Linked DNA regions of Accumulibacter sp.. The protein of the gene in region 1 interacts with the protein of each later gene in a pairwise test. Links are inferred from orthologs where the notes say so. Each region holds a gene or a part of one and is shown on either strand. Other genes may lie near its edges. The genes, in order: dsbD and V5B60_RS10635.

What was found.
Region 2: the proteins of dsbD (region 1) and V5B60_RS10635 interact in binary tests that used the Escherichia coli proteins (3 or more experiments, as listed by UniProt). The link is inferred for Accumulibacter sp. from one-to-one orthologs.

Annotation. Positions count from the first base shown.
Region 1 is NZ_JAZKUG010000001.1:3,013,657-3,021,586, forward strand. The notes cover bases 1,640-4,611. They hold dsbD (protein-disulfide reductase DsbD), read right to left. Parts: upstream 4,023-4,611; coding sequence 2,256-4,022; downstream 1,640-2,255. Other genes in these bases: V5B60_RS13395 (hypothetical protein), read left to right, coding at 1,640-2,248; cutA (divalent-cation tolerance protein CutA), read right to left, coding at 4,040-4,372; V5B60_RS13410 (class II aldolase/adducin family protein), read right to left, coding at 4,495-4,611. Also shown: V5B60_RS13390 (potassium transporter Kup), read left to right, coding at 1-828; more of V5B60_RS13395, read left to right, coding at 791-1,639; more of V5B60_RS13410, read right to left, coding at 4,612-5,259; V5B60_RS13415 (hypothetical protein), read right to left, coding at 5,418-5,885; V5B60_RS13420 (hypothetical protein), read right to left, coding at 5,971-6,114; V5B60_RS13425 (hypothetical protein), read right to left, coding at 6,207-6,416; V5B60_RS13430 (DUF4124 domain-containing protein), read right to left, coding at 6,967-7,452. UniProt on the Escherichia coli protein: Required to facilitate the formation of correct disulfide bonds in some periplasmic proteins and for the assembly of the periplasmic c-type cytochromes.
Region 2 is NZ_JAZKUG010000001.1:2,402,812-2,410,670, reverse strand. The notes cover bases 2,317-5,217. They hold V5B60_RS10635 (DsbE family thiol:disulfide interchange protein), read left to right. Parts: upstream 2,317-3,425; coding sequence 3,426-4,010; downstream 4,011-5,217. Other genes in these bases: ccmI (c-type cytochrome biogenesis protein CcmI), read left to right, coding at 4,618-5,217; V5B60_RS10630 (cytochrome c-type biogenesis protein), read left to right, coding at 4,007-4,492; V5B60_RS10640 (heme lyase CcmF/NrfE family subunit), read left to right, coding at 2,317-3,415. Outside these bases: heme ABC transporter permease CcmC, read left to right, coding at 1-684; heme exporter protein CcmD, read left to right, coding at 686-919; cytochrome c maturation protein CcmE, read left to right, coding at 916-1,395; more of V5B60_RS10640, read left to right, coding at 1,412-2,316; more of ccmI, read left to right, coding at 5,218-5,832; V5B60_RS10620 (NapC/NirT family cytochrome c), read left to right, coding at 6,115-6,702; V5B60_RS10615 (ethylbenzene dehydrogenase-related protein), read left to right, coding at 6,812-7,651; V5B60_RS10610 (DNRLRE domain-containing protein), read right to left, coding at 7,814-7,859. UniProt on the Escherichia coli protein: Involved in disulfide bond formation. Catalyzes a late, reductive step in the assembly of periplasmic c-type cytochromes, probably the reduction of disulfide bonds of the apocytochrome c to allow covalent linkage with the heme.

The DNA.
Region 1 (7,930 bases):
GTCGTCGTCCTCGGCTTCCGCTCGTCGTCCAACCTGGCGTCGGCCTACGGTATCGCCGTCACCCTGACGATGATGATCGACACCCTGCTTGCCTTCGTCGTCGTGCGTGCCCTGTGGCAGTGGAGCTGGCCGCGCGCGGCACTCTTTCTCGTCTTTTTCGTCGTCGTCGACTTCGCCTTCTTCGCCGCCAACGTGATCAAGATCGTCGATGGCGGCTGGTTCCCGCTGGCCGTCGGTACCGCCGTCTTCGTTCTCCTGTCGACCTGGCGGCTCGGCCGCCGGCTGCTTGCCGAAAGGCAGCGACAGCAGTCGATTCCGCTCGCCGACTTCATCGCCGGCATTGCCGTCGACGGGCCGCAGCGGGTGCGCGGCAGCGGCGTCTTTCTCACCTCCCATCCCGAAGGGGTGCCGCGTGCACTGCTGCACAACCTGAACCACAACCAGGTGCTGCACGAGCGGGTGGTCGTCCTCAACGTCGCGGTTGCCGATGTGCCGCACGTCGCCGAGGCCGAGCGTGTCCGCGTCGAGGCGCTTGGCCAGGGCTTCCACCGCGTCCATGTCGCCTACGGCTTCAAGGACGAACCCGACCTGCCGCGTGCGCTCGCCCTCTGCGCCGCCGATGGACTCGCCTTGGACATGATGTCCACCTCGTTCTTCCTCGGGCGCGACACGGTCGTCCGTTTGCCCCCCGGACAGCAGGCGCGTATGGCAAACTGGCGGCAGACCCTGTTCAACTGGATGTTCCGCAATGCCGATACCGCGACCGAGTTCTTCAAGCTGCCGCCAAACCGTGTCGTCGAGCTCGGGGCGCAGGTCGAGCTGTGCTGACGACGCGTCGGCAAATCATGCGACAGCGCTCGCGGACACGCCGGCCGGGTGTGCCGCAGCCGCTCGCGACGCGCGACCGGCTCGTCCGATCTGGTGGCTCGCCGCCGCCGCGCTTGCACTGGCTGCCATCGGCAGCCCGCTGTCGGCCGACAACCTGCCGCCGGCGCCGACCGAGCTTGGCACGATTCGCCGCAACGAGCAGGGGCAACTGGAGGTCGTGCGGCCTCCGGCGGCCAGCCCGGCAGCCGCTTCGTCCCCCGTCGAGACGCCTGCCGCCAGGCGCGCCGGCAGTCAGCGCGTGGCCGCCGACGGCCAGCCGGGGGTTGCCGGCAGCGGCCGGACGATCGTCGTCGGTGAGCGGGAAGCGGTGCGCAGCATCAGCGAAGCGGCGCGGCTGGCGCGCGACGGCGACACGATCGAGATTCGCCCGGGCGAATACCGACGGCAGGCCGTGGTGTGGACGCAGGACCGATTGACGATTCGCGGCGTCGGTAGGCGGCCGGTCCTCATCGCCGATGGGGACAGCGCCGAGGGCAAGGCACTGTGGGTGGTGCGCAGTGCGCAGATGACGATCGACAACCTCGAATTCCGCGGCGTGCGCGTCGCTGCCGGCAACGGCGCCGGCATCCGTTTCGAGAGCGGCCACCTGAAGGTCGTCCGCTGCGCCTTCTTCGACAACGAGATGGGCATTCTCACGAGCAACGCGGCCGACGCCGTCCTCGAAGTGGAAAACAGCGAGTTCGGTGCTGCTCCCCGCCATGCCGGTGCGCTGCACCATCTGCTCTACGCTGGCACGATCGCCCGCCTGAAGGTCAGCGGTAGCCGTTTTCAACAGGGTTACCTCGGACACCTGATCAAGTCGCGGGCGCGCGAGAGTTCGATCCTCTACAACCTGCTGGTCGATGGGGTCGGCGGCAGCGCCTCGTACGAGCTCGAATTTCCCAACGGCGGAATCGCCTGGGTGATCGGCAACATCATCGGGCAGAGCGCGACGACCGACAACCCGGTCGTCGTTTCCTATGGCGCCGAAGGCGAGCGCTGGCCGGACAATGCGCTTCATCTGGCGCACAACACCCTCGTCGACGACACGCCCGGCGGGCGCTTCCTGCAGGTCTGGAGCGAGCGACTGCCGGCCGTGACCGAGGTCTGGGCGATCAACAACCTGCTCGTCGGCCGCGGCATCTTCGCGCCGCAGGGCACGGGACGCCACGATGGCAACCAGTCCGTCGAGGCCGCGACCCTGGTCGACGTCGATGGCCTGCCTTTCGTGCTGCCGCAGGCGTCGCCGTTGCGCGGCAGGGCGAAGGCGCCGGGATTTGCCCGTGGCCAGAGCCTGGCGCCAACGGCGGAGTTCCGCTTGCCGGCGAAGACCCTGCCGTTGCTGCCGGGCAAGCCGTTGTCGCCGGGCGCGCTGCAGTAGGACTGAGTCAGTTCAGGCGCGCCAGCAGGCCGAGAAACTCCTCGGCACTCTGGAAGCCGACGACGCGGATGCCTTCGATCTCCCGTCCCTGCCGGTCGAAGAAGATGATTCCCGGCGGGCCGTAGAGCTTGAAGCGTTGCAGGAGGGCCTGGTCGGCTGCCGAGTTGGCGGTGACGTCGGCCTGCAGGAGGGTCCAGCCCACCAGTTTCGCCTGCACGCGTGGATCGGCGAAGGTGAAGCGCTCCATCTCCTTGCACGAGACGCACCAGTCGGCATAGAAATCGAGCATCACCGGCCGTCCGGCGCTGGCCAGCCGGCTGTCGAGTTCCTCGACCGTGCGCACGCGCTCGAAAGGCAGGTGCCGGGCATCGCTGCCGGCGGCGCTGCTGCGCAGCACCGAGAGCGGTTGCAGCGGGTCACGCGAACCGGCGAGCGTGCCGAGCAGCATCGCGGCGCCGAAGAGCAGCATGACGATGCCGATTCCCTTCCAGAAGCGCTGCCAGCCCCTCGCGTGTGGTGGCAGCGGGTCGAGCGCGTGCAGGTAGATCGCCGGCACGATCAGCAGCAGCGCCCAGGCCAGCATCTGCAGCACCGGCGGGATCACCGGCGACACCAGCCAGACGGCGGTCGCCAGCAGGATGACGCCGACGGCCTTCTTCACCGCCTCCATCCAAGGTCCCGACTTCGGCAGCAGGGTGCCGGCGCTGGCGCCGACGACGAGCAGCGGCGCACCCATGCCGAGCGCCAGCGAGAACAGCGCCGCGCCGCCGAGCACCGCATCGCCGCTCTGGCCGATGTAGAGCAGGGCCCCGGCCAGCGGCGCGGCGACGCACGGGCCGACGATCAGTGCCGACAGCGCGCCCATCGCCGCGACACCGGGCAGCGAGCCGCCGCGGATGTGGCTCGCTTCCACCGATACCCGGCTTTGCACGATGCTCGGCAGCTGCAGCTCATAAAAGCCGAACATCGACAGCGAGAGGAGAACGAAGACGGCGGCGAAGGCGCCGAGGACCCAGGGATTCTGCAGCGTCGTCGCGAGCAGGGTGCCGGTGAGGCCGGCGGCGACACCGGCGGCGGCGTAGGTCACCGCCATGCCGAGCACGTAGGCCAGCGAGAGCAGGAAGCCGCGCGCATGCGAGACGCCATGACCGTCGCGCCCGGCGCCGACGATGATCCCCGAGAGGATCGGGATCATCGGAAAGACGCAGGGGGTCAGTGACAGCAGCAGACCGAAACCGAAGAAGCTGCCGATCAGCAACCAGAAGCCGGCATGCCGGAACAATTGCGCAATGCGGCCGGACTCGTCGCCGGCTGTGCCGGCGGCTGCCGGTGCGGCGACCGCGCCCACCGCCGCCGGATCGGGCAGCTCGACGGCGAGCGTGTGCTGCTGCGGCGGATAGCAGATGCCGGCATCGGCGCAACCCTGCGAGGTCACGCGCAGCGTCAGCGGCAGCGGCCCCGGGCTGTCGCGCTCGACCGGCAGCCGGATGAGCACCTGGTCGTAGAATACCTCGACACGGCCGAAGGTCTCGTCGTGTTTTTCCTTGCCCGGTGGCAGCAGCGGCGTTCCGAGGCGGATCGTCGCCGGTTCGACGGCGAAGCGGAACTTGTCGCGGTACAGGTAATATCCCTTGGCGATGCTGAAGCGCACCTCGAGCGTCTGCCCGTCGAGCGCACGCACGCTCGGCTTGAAGGCCACCGCCGGGTCGAGGAACTCTTCCGCCTGGGCCAGCGTGGCGAGCAGCAGCAGGAGCGAGAGCAGGCAGCGGAGCATTGGCAGCTTCGGATTGCTCAGGTCGACGGCGCGGTTTCGGCCGCCACCCAGGCGAGATACTCGGGCAGGCCAGCGGCAATGTCGAGCGCGACCACTTCCGGCAACTCGTACGGATGGCTGGCGCGGATCGCCGCCGTCAGCTCGGCGAGGCGCGCCGCGCTGGTCTTGATCAGCAGTGGCACCTCGTCGGCTGTTTCGACCTTTCCCTGCCAGCGGTAAACAGAGCGGCAGGGGGCCAGGATGTTGACGCAGGCAGCGAGGCGCGCTTCGACGAGCCGTTCCGCCAGCGACCGTGCGGCCGATTGGTCGGGCAGATTGGTGAGGACGAGGAGGGCGGTCACGCGGCGCATTCTACCGCATCGGCGGTGACCGCTGCAGCCAGGCCGGTGCCTGCCCTGTGCATCCTGATCGTCAGGACGGCACGTTCGCTCCTGCCGTCTGCCGCGCTCTTTGGCGCCGCCTGCACTTCGTCTCAGGAATCATGGCCCGGATTGGTGCGCGCCAGGCGGCGCAGCAGCGCCGGCCACGCCAGTCCGCCACCGGCACCGCGCGTCACCTGCTCCCACTGCGCCTGCGCGCCGTCGATGATCGGTTGCGCGATGTACCGCAGCGGCTGTCCACGGCTCATCGCGCCGACCTGCATGCGGCAAGTCGTCTCGAAGAAGTACATGGCGACGAAGGCTTCGGCGACCGATCGGCCGACGGTCAGCAGACCATGGTTGCGCAGCATCAGGAAACGCCGGTCGCCCAGGTCGCGCACCAGGCGTGGCTTCTCGTCATCGACCAGCGCCACCCCCTCGTAGTCGTGGTAGGCGAGCGACGAGAGAACAAAGATCGAGTGCTGCGACAGCGGCAGCACGCCCGCCTCCTGTGCCGAGACCGCGACGCCGTTGACGCTGTGCAGGTGGAGGACGCAGATGGCATCGTCACGCGCCGCATGCACCGCGCTGTGGATGGTGAAGCCGGCCGGGTTGATCTCGTGTGGCGTGTCGTCGAGCTTGTTGCCGTGCACGTCGACCTTGACCAGGCTCGATGCGGTGATCTCGTCGAACATGAACCCGTAGGGATTGATCAGGAAATGGTGCTCGGGGCCGGGGACGCGGGCCGAGATGTGGGTGAAGATCAGGTCGTCCCAGCCGAACAGCGCCACCAGGCGATAGCAGGCGGCGAGATCGACGCGCTGCTGCCATTCGGCATCGCTGCAGCGGGAGCGGAGGGTGCTTGCGGAAAGGTTCATCGTTTTCTCCTCGTTCGGTTCTCGTTCTGTCGTATCGCTCGCGCCGGCGTCTGGCTGCGCCGAGCTGGGGGGCGGCAGCGCAACGGCCGCCGGCCGCCGGCCGACGCCGGCGACGGCGCCAGCGATCCGCCGTCCACCAGCCGGCGCTGCCGTTCCGCTCAGGCTTGGCCGCTTCCTGCGCCAGCGGCGGCATGCGGCAGCGGGATTGCTGCCGCTCCCCGGCGACCGGCACGTGAGCCGGCGGATGGAATCTTCAATCCACCGGGACCATCCTCGCATGCGCTCGACACAACTTTCCATTGTTGCGGGCTCATCGTTGCGTGCTGCCATTGAAAAATTCCGTCGCGCGTGTTCATCGAGTGAATCGCCTGCGCCGAGTTTTGCACCAAAGCGATGCGAGCTTGCGTCGCCGAGCTTCGCTGTTGCATCGCAGAGATGAAAAGTTCCGCTTGCGACATCGAAGTCTGCACCAGATCGGTGCAGGCTGGTATCGAGGGGGTTCGTCGCTGCGTCTGGGCGATGGAAGGTTCCACCTGCGGCATCGAAGTCTGCACCCTGTCGATGGAAGTTTCCATGTGTGAGGTCGGTCGTTGCATGCTGGCGATGGAAGGTTCCACCTTCGGCATGGCAGGTCGCACCTGCGGGGTCCATCGTTGATGTGAACGTGGCTTCGGCGCTGCTGCGGTCGAGAGGCCCATGCTGGAGCTGTTTTCAGGCAGCCTGCAATGCCGGTTCGATCAGCGTCGTGGCGAGACGTTCCTGCTGCGCGCGCGATTCGGCAAGGTCGGACTCGAGGCGGTCGACGAGAGCCAGCAACTCGTCGACTTTGGCGACGATGCGCCGTTGTTCGGACAATGAAGATGAATGGCGAAGCAACGGAATTCGCCCAACTGGTCTTGTCCACATCTGGGGAACGCCATTGCTTCGCCCGGTGGGGACCAAAGGATTCACCGAAAGGACTCGCTGGATTCCTGTTCCCCGCGAGTCTGACGCCGCGCGACAGATTCAGGTGCGGCGCGCACGGCCAGCGTGCACTGGCGAATCTCGTCGAGCCAGCGCAGCCGGTCGATGATGGGCAACGCGCTGTAGGCAAGCAGGCGCTCGTCCGAGGTCTCGTAGGCAAAGTCCGCCGCATCAATCCTGGCCGGCGCCTGCACGCGCGCCCCAATGCCTGCGAGCGAAGCAGCGCCTCGGCATCGGCGGCGTCGCGTTGGCGGCCTGTCGCTCGCTTGAGGCGGATCAGGTCGTCGATGCTCGCCAGCGATATCGCCGTACGGCCGAGTTCCCCGGCGGCCGTGACAAAGCGCGCGAGATTGTCTTCATCGAGGGCGAGCATCAGGTCGACAGCCATCGTTGCACGCTCGAGACCATGGACGTTCAATGTCAGGCCGCCCACCAGAACGTAGTCAACGCGATGTTCCTGCAGGGCTGCGAACGGGTCGAGATAGAACATTCGGCCAGTGTACCCCGACGGTCCGTGGCAGGAGAAGACAGGTCCTGCCTGCGGAGATCGCGCCGGCTGCTGAGCGTCGACGCCGTGCTGGTGACGAATGATCAGGCGTTCGACCAGGTAGCCGGTCTGCTCCTCGAATCGAATCTGCCGAGCATCCTGCGACGCACTGCGGGCCGTCGGAAGCAGCCCGACCTGCTCGCTGCCGATCTTCAATGGCGGGGGAGGACCGGCTGCCGGCAGCCAGTGACTTGCAGCTACCTGCCGGCGCAGCGTGCGTCGATCTCCTGCCCGTGTTGCTGGATCAGCGCCGCCCGTTGCCTGTCGTCAAGATAGACGCGCTCGCCGCGGTCGTCGTAGCGGGCGACGGCGTTGGCATTCTGCAGGTTCTCGAGAGATTTTCGGGCGAGCAGGCAGTCGCGCTGCAGTCGCTTCGCCGCCGCGTCCTGCTCCTCCTGCTTGCGGGCAGCGGCATCCCGTTCGATCTGCCGCTGGCGAAACTCCGTTTCCTTCTCCTGCCACGTCTTGCCCGCCGGCCTGGCGCCATCGTCGGCACTGGCCGGGGCTGCTTGCGGCTGCCCTTGTGCTGCCAGTGGCTGCCGGGGTTTCACCGCCTGCTGTCCCGGTGGCGGCAATTCCGAGAAGTGGGTCACGCCCTTCTCGTCGACCCACTTGTAAACCTCGCCACCCGATACCGCCGTCGTCACGACGAGCAGGGCGAAGAGCAGGGCTTGCGGATACATCCATCACCTCTCTGGCGACCCGGATGGCACGAAGGCGGCCATGACCGTTGGCGGCGACGAGCCCAACGACAGGACCGCCACGTCGCGGGAATCCTCCGGCGCAACGGCAAGGCGCCCGGAGTGGCGGTGCCGCATCCGACACCCGGAAAAATCACTGCGGTCATGAGCAGCATAGAATCGCCCGGTAGCGGCGTCAAGTTCCTCCGGACGTGCTCTGGTCGGACACAGATCGGCCGTATGGCGGACGCTTCTCGGGGTGCGACAACGTGTCTCGTCGGTGCCGCAGCATTGCGGCGGGGGGGCGGCGCTGCCGCTTGCGGCATCGCGCCCGACGCCCGGCTGCTCTGGTTCGAGGTCGAATCTCAGCACGACCGGTCGGCGCCGGAATTCGCGCGGCGCAGCATCGTGGGCCATGTACCGGCGGGTCTTCCGAAGGAGCCAGTCATTCCCCGCGTCGTCGGCAGGCAAGGCCTTGGCC
Region 2 (7,859 bases), 610 kb from region 1 along the record:
CGCATGATTCCGTGGTTCTGGGGTCTCGCCGCGATCTTCGGCGTCGCCGGCCTCGGCATCGGCTTCCTGCTGGCGCCGACCGACGCGCAGCAGGGCGAGGGCTACCGGATCATCTTCCTGCACGTGCCGGCATCGTGGCTGTCGATGTTCATCTACCTGGTGATGGCCTTCTGGGCGGCGACCGGACTCGCCTTCAACACCCGCCTGTCGGGGATGATGGCGTCGGCGCTGGCGCCGACCGGCGCCCTCTTCGCCTTTCTCTCGCTGTGGACCGGGGCCCTGTGGGGCAAGCCGATGTGGGGCACGTGGTGGGTCTGGGACGCGCGCCTGACCTCCGAACTGATCCTGCTCTTCCTCTACATCGGCTTCATCGCCCTGCAGGCGGCGATCGACGACCCTCGCCGTGCCGACAGGGCGGGCGCGATCCTGGCGCTGGTCGGGGTGGTCAACATCCCGATCATCTATTTTTCGGTCCAGTGGTGGAACACGCTGCACCAGGGCGCTTCGGTCAGCCTGGCCAAGGCTCCGAGCATGGCGGCGATGATGCTCTGGGGCATGCTGCTGTGCGCGCTCGCCTGCTGGATGTACAGCATCGCGGTGGCGCTGATGCGCGTGCGCGTCATCATGCTCGAACGCGAGCGGCATACCGACTGGGTGCGCACGTTGCTCGGCGGGAAGGAATAGGATGATCCACTGGAACAGTCTTGCCGAATTCCTGGCGATGGGCCGGCATGGCCCCTACGTCTGGGGATCGCTGCTGGTGATGGTGCTGCTGATGGTGGCGGAACCGATGCTGCTGCTGCGGGGTCGCAAGAGCCTGATCGCCCGCCTCAGAAGACAGTACCGGGCCGAAGCGGCGGAGCGCGGCCAAGCCAGCGCGACCAGCCAGCGGGGTACGGCAAACAGGAGCAACGATTGAAGCCTCGTCACAAACGCATCGCGCTCATTCTCGGTGGCCTCGCGATCCTCGCCGTCGCCGCAACCCTGGTGCTCAACGCCTTCCGCAGCAACCTCGTCTTCTTCTTCTCGCCGACCCAGGTCGCCGCCGGCGAGGCGCCGCAGGGCAAGAGCTTCCGCATCGGCGGCATGGTCAAGGAAGGCTCGCTGCAACGCCAGCCGGACGGCGTGACGCTGCGCTTCGTCGTCACCGATACCGAGAAGGACATGACCGTCGCCTACAAGGGAATCCTGCCCGACCTGTTCCAGGAGGGCAAGGGTGTCGTCGCGCAGGGCAAGCTCGCCGAAGACGGCGTCTTCACCGCCAGCGAGGTCCTTGCGAAGCACGACGAGAACTACATGCCGCCGGAAGCCGCCAAGGCGGTCGGCGATGCGCACCAGCGGGCGGCAGCGAACAGGGCGGCAGCCGAAGCCGCCGCCCGCACGACCAGGCAGTGACCCGGACGAGACGCCCATGATCCCGGAACTCGGCACCTTCGCCCTCATTCTCGCGCTGTGCGTCGCGCTGACGCAGGGAACGCTGCCGCTGCTCGGCGCCCACAGCGGACGGCAACCGTGGATTGCCCTTGCCCGCCCGGCGGCGATCGTCCAGGCGCTGCTGCTGGGGGCCGCCTTCGGCTGCCTGACCGCCGCCTTCGTGCAGAACGACTTCTCGGTGCTCTACGTCGCCCAGCACTCGAATAGCCTGCTGCCACTGCAGTATCGCATCGCCGCCGTCTGGGGTGGGCACGAGGGTTCCCTGCTCCTCTGGGTCCTGATGCTCGTGCTGTGGGCGCTGGCGGTCGCCCTGTTGTCGCGACAGCTGCCCGATCACATGGTGGCACGGGTACTCGGCGTCCTCGGACTGGTCAGCGCCGGCTTCCTGCTCTTCATCCTGCTCACCTCGAACCCCTTCGAGCGCCTGCTGCCGGGCGCCGAGGAGGGTCGCGACCTCAACCCGCTGCTGCAGGATCCCGGCCTGATCTTTCATCCGCCAATGCTCTACATGGGCTACGTCGGCTTCTCGGTGGCCTTTGCCTTCGCCATCGCGGCGCTGCTCTCCGGCCAGCTCGACGCCGCCTGGGCACGCTGGTCGCGACCGTGGACGACCGCCGCCTGGATCTTCCTGACGCTGGGAATCGCCCTCGGCTCGTGGTGGGCCTATTACGAACTCGGCTGGGGCGGCTGGTGGTTCTGGGATCCGGTCGAGAACGCGTCGTTCATGCCCTGGCTGGTCGGCACGGCCCTGGTGCATTCGCTGGCGGTGACCGAAAAGCGCGGCAGCTTCAAGAACTGGACGGTCCTCCTCGCCATTTCGGCGTTCTCCCTGTCGCTGCTCGGTACCTTCCTCGTCCGCTCCGGCGTCCTGACCTCGGTGCATGCCTTCGCCACCGACCCGCGGCGCGGCATCTTCATCCTCGCTTTCCTGGTCGCCGTCATCGGCAGCTCGCTGGCGCTGTTCGCCTGGCGCGCACCGAAGGTGGGCCTCGGTGGCCGCTTCGCCCTGCTTTCGCGCGAATCACTGCTGTTGACCAACAACGTGCTGCTCGTCGTCGCCTGCGCCTCGGTGCTGCTCGGCACGCTCTACCCACTCCTGATCGACGCCCTCGGCGCCGGCAAGCTCTCGGTCGGCCCGCCCTATTTCGATGCCGTCTTCGTGCCACTGATGCTGCCGGCGGTGTTCCTGATGGGCGTCGCACCCTTCGTCCGCTGGAAGCAGGCAGAACTCGGCGAGCTGGTGCGAACGCTGCGCTGGGCTTTCCTGACGGCGGCGCTGGTCGGGGCCGGAGCACCGTTCCTCGCCGGCGCATGGAAACCGCTGGTCGCGCTCAGCCTGCTGCTGGCGGCGTGGATCGCCTGCAGCACGCTGCTCAACATCTACCAGCGGGTGCAGGCGACGCGCGCCGGGCAGGCGCTGCTGCCAACGCTCGGCCGGCAGCCGCGCAGCTTCTACGGCATGCACCTGGCGCATCTCGGCATCGCCGTCTTCATCGTCGGCGTCGCCATGGTCGGCGGCTACCAGACCGAGAAGGACGTGCGCATGGACATCGGCGACACCGTCAGCGTCGGTGGCTACGTCTTCCGCTTCAACGGCGTCCGCCAGCAGCAGGGTGCGAACTACCGCGCGCTGGTCGGCGACGTCGATCTGATCCGCGACGGGCACACGCTGCGCAAGATGTACCCCGAGAAGCGTTTCTACGTCGCGTCTTCGATGCCGATGACCGAAGCGGCGATCGATACCGGCCTGCTGCGTGACGTGTACGTCTCGCTGGGTGAACCGATCGACAAGTCGCGACCGGAAGCGGCGTGGGCGGTGCGCGTCTACCACAAGCCATTCGTCGACTGGATCTGGGGTGGCTGCGTGCTGATGGCCATCGGCGGACTCGCCGCGATGAGTGATCGTCGCTACCGCATCAAGGCGCGCGCGCCCTCGGCACAGCCGGCATCGGCTGCCACGCCCGTGCCGCAGAACAGTTGAGGGATCGCGCATGAACCGGTTTCTCTGGCCGTTGATCGGCTTCGTCGTCCTCGTCGTCCTGCTCGCCGTCGGCCTCAACCTGAACCCGCGCGACGTGCCCTCGCCGCTCGTCGGCAAGCCGGCACCGGCGTTCTCGCTGGCGCGCCTGGATGCACCGGAGCAGCAGTTCTCGCCGCAGGAAATGCTTGGCAAGGCCTGGCTGCTCAACGTCTGGGCATCATGGTGCGTCTCCTGCCGGCAGGAGCACCCGCTCCTCGTCGACCTGGCGAAGCGCCAGACTGTGCCGCTGATCGGCCTCAACTACAAGGAAGTGCGCGGCGACGGAGCGATCGACAGCAGCAGGCTCGACGCCGCCGCCGAGAAGCGGATGGTCATCGAGCGCGCTGGCGGCTGGCTGGCCCGGCATGGCGATCCGTACACCCTTTCCGTGCTCGACATCGACGGCCGCGTCGGTATCGACTACGGCGTCTATGGCGTCCCCGAAACCTACGTCATCGACAAGGCCGGCATTATCCGCATGAAACACACCGGCCCGGTGACGCCGGACATCCTCGCCGGCAAGATCCTGCCGCTGCTCGCCGAGCTGAACCGATGAGCCGCTGGCTGCTCATCGTATTCCTGCTCCTCACCGCCATCGCCGGCAGCCGCCTGCAGGCCCGGGAGGCGGCACCGCTCGCCGCCGACGAGGCGACCGAGAAGCGCCTGGTGGCGATCTCCTCCGAGTTGCGCTGCCTCGTCTGCCAGAACGAGTCGCTGTCCGGATCGAACGCCGAACTGGCCAACGACCTGCGCCGCGAGATCCGCAGCCTGATCCGTGACGGCCGCAGCGACGCCGAGATCATGGAGTTCATGGTCAGCCGCTACGGCGATTTCGTCCGTTACCGGCCGCCCCTGAAGGGGACGACGCTGCTGCTCTGGTTTGGTCCCGGCCTGCTCTTCGTCGCTGCCCTGGGCGCGCTTCTGCTCCACCTGCGGCGGCGCGAGCGCGCACTCCGCAAGCAGCGCCCGCTGAACGCCGACGAGACGCGGCGTGCCGAGGCGCTGCTGCACGATCCGGACGCGCCGCCACGGCCATGACTTCTGCCGACCGGGCCGCAGGTGCCCAGCATCGCCTCATTCCACCGCCACCGGCCAGCTTCCAGTCTGCGGCCAGGGAAGACGCCGCATGACTCCCGCCCGCAGCGGTCCCGACTAGGACGAGCATGACTGCCTTCATCATCGTTGCGGCGCTGCTGCTCGCCGCCGCACTGGCCATCCTGCTGCTGCCGCTGTGGCGGTCGGCGCCACCGGCCGCCGGCGCCGACCGGCGCGAAACCCATCTGGCGATCTTCCGCGACCAGCTCGCCGAACTCGAACGCGAGCGGGACGAAGGCACGCTCGGCGCCGCCGAGGCGGCGCAGGCGCGCAGCGAGCTGCAGCGCCGCCTGCTCGACGAAGTGGAGACGCAGCCGGCCGCACCGCTCAGCCAAGGCGGTGGCCGGCGCACGGCGCTGTTCCTCCTCCTTGTCATCCCGCTGGCCGCTGCTGCCGGCTATGCGCTGCTCGGCAACCCGGGCGCTCTCGACCCTCTGCAACGACAGGCGCGCATCGCTCCCGAGCAGATCGACGCGATGATCGGCGGGCTGGTCGAAAGACTGAAGAAGAACCCGGAAGACGGCAAGGGCTGGGTCATGCTGGCGCGCTCGTACAAGGTCCTCGAGCGTTACCCCGAGGCGGCCGACGCCTACGCCCGTGCCGGCAGCGTCGTCGACCAGGATGCCGGCCTGCTCGCCGACTACGCGGAGGTGCTCAGCCAGGTGCATGGCGGCAGCCTGCAGGGCAAGGCGGGCGAACTGATCAAGCGGGCACTGGAGATCGACCCGAACGAAGCACAGGCGCTGCTGCTCGCCGGCGCGGCAGCCCGGGAACGGCAGGATTTCGCCGCTGCCGCCGACTACTGGTCACGCCTCCTGTCGCAGCTCGAACCCGGCAGCGACGAGGCAAAGACGGTCGCCGCGGCGATCGGCGAGGCACGAGACATCGCCGCCGCCCGAACCGCTGGCGGCACAACGGCGACGAAGGGCGGCCGCGGCTCCGGCCAGGTCGCCGGCGAGGTGGCGCTGAGCGGCAAGCTGGCCGGCCGCGCGCGGCCGGACGACGTCGTATTCGTCTTCGCCCGCGCCGAGGACGGGTCGCGCATGCCGCTGGCGGCGATGCGCGCGACGGTCGCCGACCTGCCACTCGACTTCCGTCTCGACGACTCGATGGCACTCGCCGGTGGCCGGAAGATCTCCGACTTCCCCAGCGTCAGCGTCGAAGCGCGGATCACCCGCGCCGGCGGCACCAGCACTTCGTCCGGCGACCTTTTCGGCCGCATCACCGGCGTCAAGCCGGGCAACCGCAAGCTGCGCCTGATCATCGACCAGGTGCAGCCGTGAGCGAACGCTCACCTGCCTGTCGGTCCGGCAAGGAGCAGCGGTGGCGGCGCACCGGCCGCACCGCCGGAGTCCGTCCCTGGCGGACCGAACGCGGCGGACCGACAAGGGCTGCCGTCAGTGGTCTTCCGCCCGCGCGCGTCGCCCGCTTCATGGCAGCCGATGCAGCGCACCATCGCCGCATTTGTTAGCACAGATCAAACCGCGGCCACCGGCCCATCCGCTAGACTTCGCGCAGCCTCGGCAAGCCGACCGACGGCCTGACAATGACAGGGAGGTAACAGCGTGACCGATGACAGCTCCGGGTTCTGGGCCCGCCTCAAACGCCCGAGTACGAAGTACTCGCTGCTGGCGCTGCTGTCGGTCGGCTTCGTTGCCGGCGTCTTCTTCTGGGGTGGCTTCAACACGGCGATGGAAGCCACCAACACGCTCGAGTTCTGCATCGGTTGTCACGAGATGAAGGACAACGTGTACCAAGAGTACAAGAAGACGATCCACTACAGCAACCGCACCGGCGTCCGCGCCTACTGCTCCGACTGCCACGTGCCGAAGGACTGGGGGCACAAGATGATGCGCAAGATCGCCGCCAGCAAGGAACTGTACGGCAAGGTCATGGGCACCATTTCGACGCCCGAGAAGTTCGACGCCAAGCGCCTCGAACTGGCGACCAACGAGTGGAACCGGATGAAGGCGAGCGACTCGCGCGAATGCCGCAACTGCCACTCATTCTCGGCGATGGACATCGAGAAACAGAAGGCGCGTGCTTCCAAGATGCACAAGATAGGTCAGGAAGACAAGAAGACCTGTATCGACTGCCACAAGGGAATCGCGCACTCGAAACCGAAGAACATGCCGGAAGAGGACGACGAGTAGCCCCCTTCGCCACAAACCCCTTTGCCCCAGGCGCGGCCATCGACGTTCGATCGACGTCGCGTGGCCGCTGACACGTACCAACCGCATCAACCCTTGAGTGGAGTCCGAAATGAAAAGAACGAGCGTTTCCCTGGCCCTCTTCGGCGCCCTGCTGGCTCTCGGTCCGCAGCTCGCACAGGCTGCTGCTCCCGACTGGAGCAAGGTTCCCAAGCGCGACATTCAAGTGTTCCACGCCGGCGTGACGCCGATCGAATGGATCATGAAGAAATCCGACCACAGCGGGCGGACCGGCCTCAACAAGGGCGAGAGCTGCGTCGGCTGCCATGAGGAAAAGGGCGGCCTCAACTTCGACATGAAGCGCCTTGCCGGCAAGGATCTCGAGCCCAAGGGCGCGCCGAAGACGATGAATTTCCCGGTCGCCGTGCAGACCGCCTACGACAAGGACAACCTCTACGTCCGTCTGACTTTCAAGGCGCCAGGTGGCGGCGTCGACCCGGCCGACAAGGAGAACGAGGTCAAGGCGACGGTCCTCTTCGCCAACGACAAGGTCACCCAGGGTGCGCAGGTCGGTTGCTGGGCCACCTGCCACAGCGACGCACGGACGATGCCTGGCGCCGACGACAAGAAGACCAAGTACACCAAGGACGGCGCCTACGAGCTGATGCAGTGGAAGAGCGCCAAGGGTGCCAAGGCGGCTGACGGATCGGTGACCGACAAGCGCAACATGGAGGGCGGCAGCGCCGGCGTCAAGGCCGAGGGCAGCAAGAGCGGTGACACCTACACCGTCACCTTCACCCGCAAGCTGAACGGCACCCTCGCCGAAGGCAAGGCGACGCCGATCGGCGTCGCCATCCACAGCGACCACGCGATCGGCCGCTTCCACCACGTGTCGATGGGTTACACGCTCGGCGTCGGCGCCGACGGCGACATCAAGGCCGCCAAGCAGTAAGCGCAGGGCGACTGGCCGGGAGCCTGCGGCGCGACGGGCAGAGCCTTGTGGCTCTGCCCGTTTCGTCTTTGCCCGGCCACGGCCGCCAGCCGGCGAAGCGGCAAGCGTACCGCGACCGGCCGGGTCGACACGACGGCGACCCGGGACCGCCGGCAGGGCGATTCAGGGCTGCTGCCGGCGCCGTCCGACCCAGCCAAACAGCCCCAGC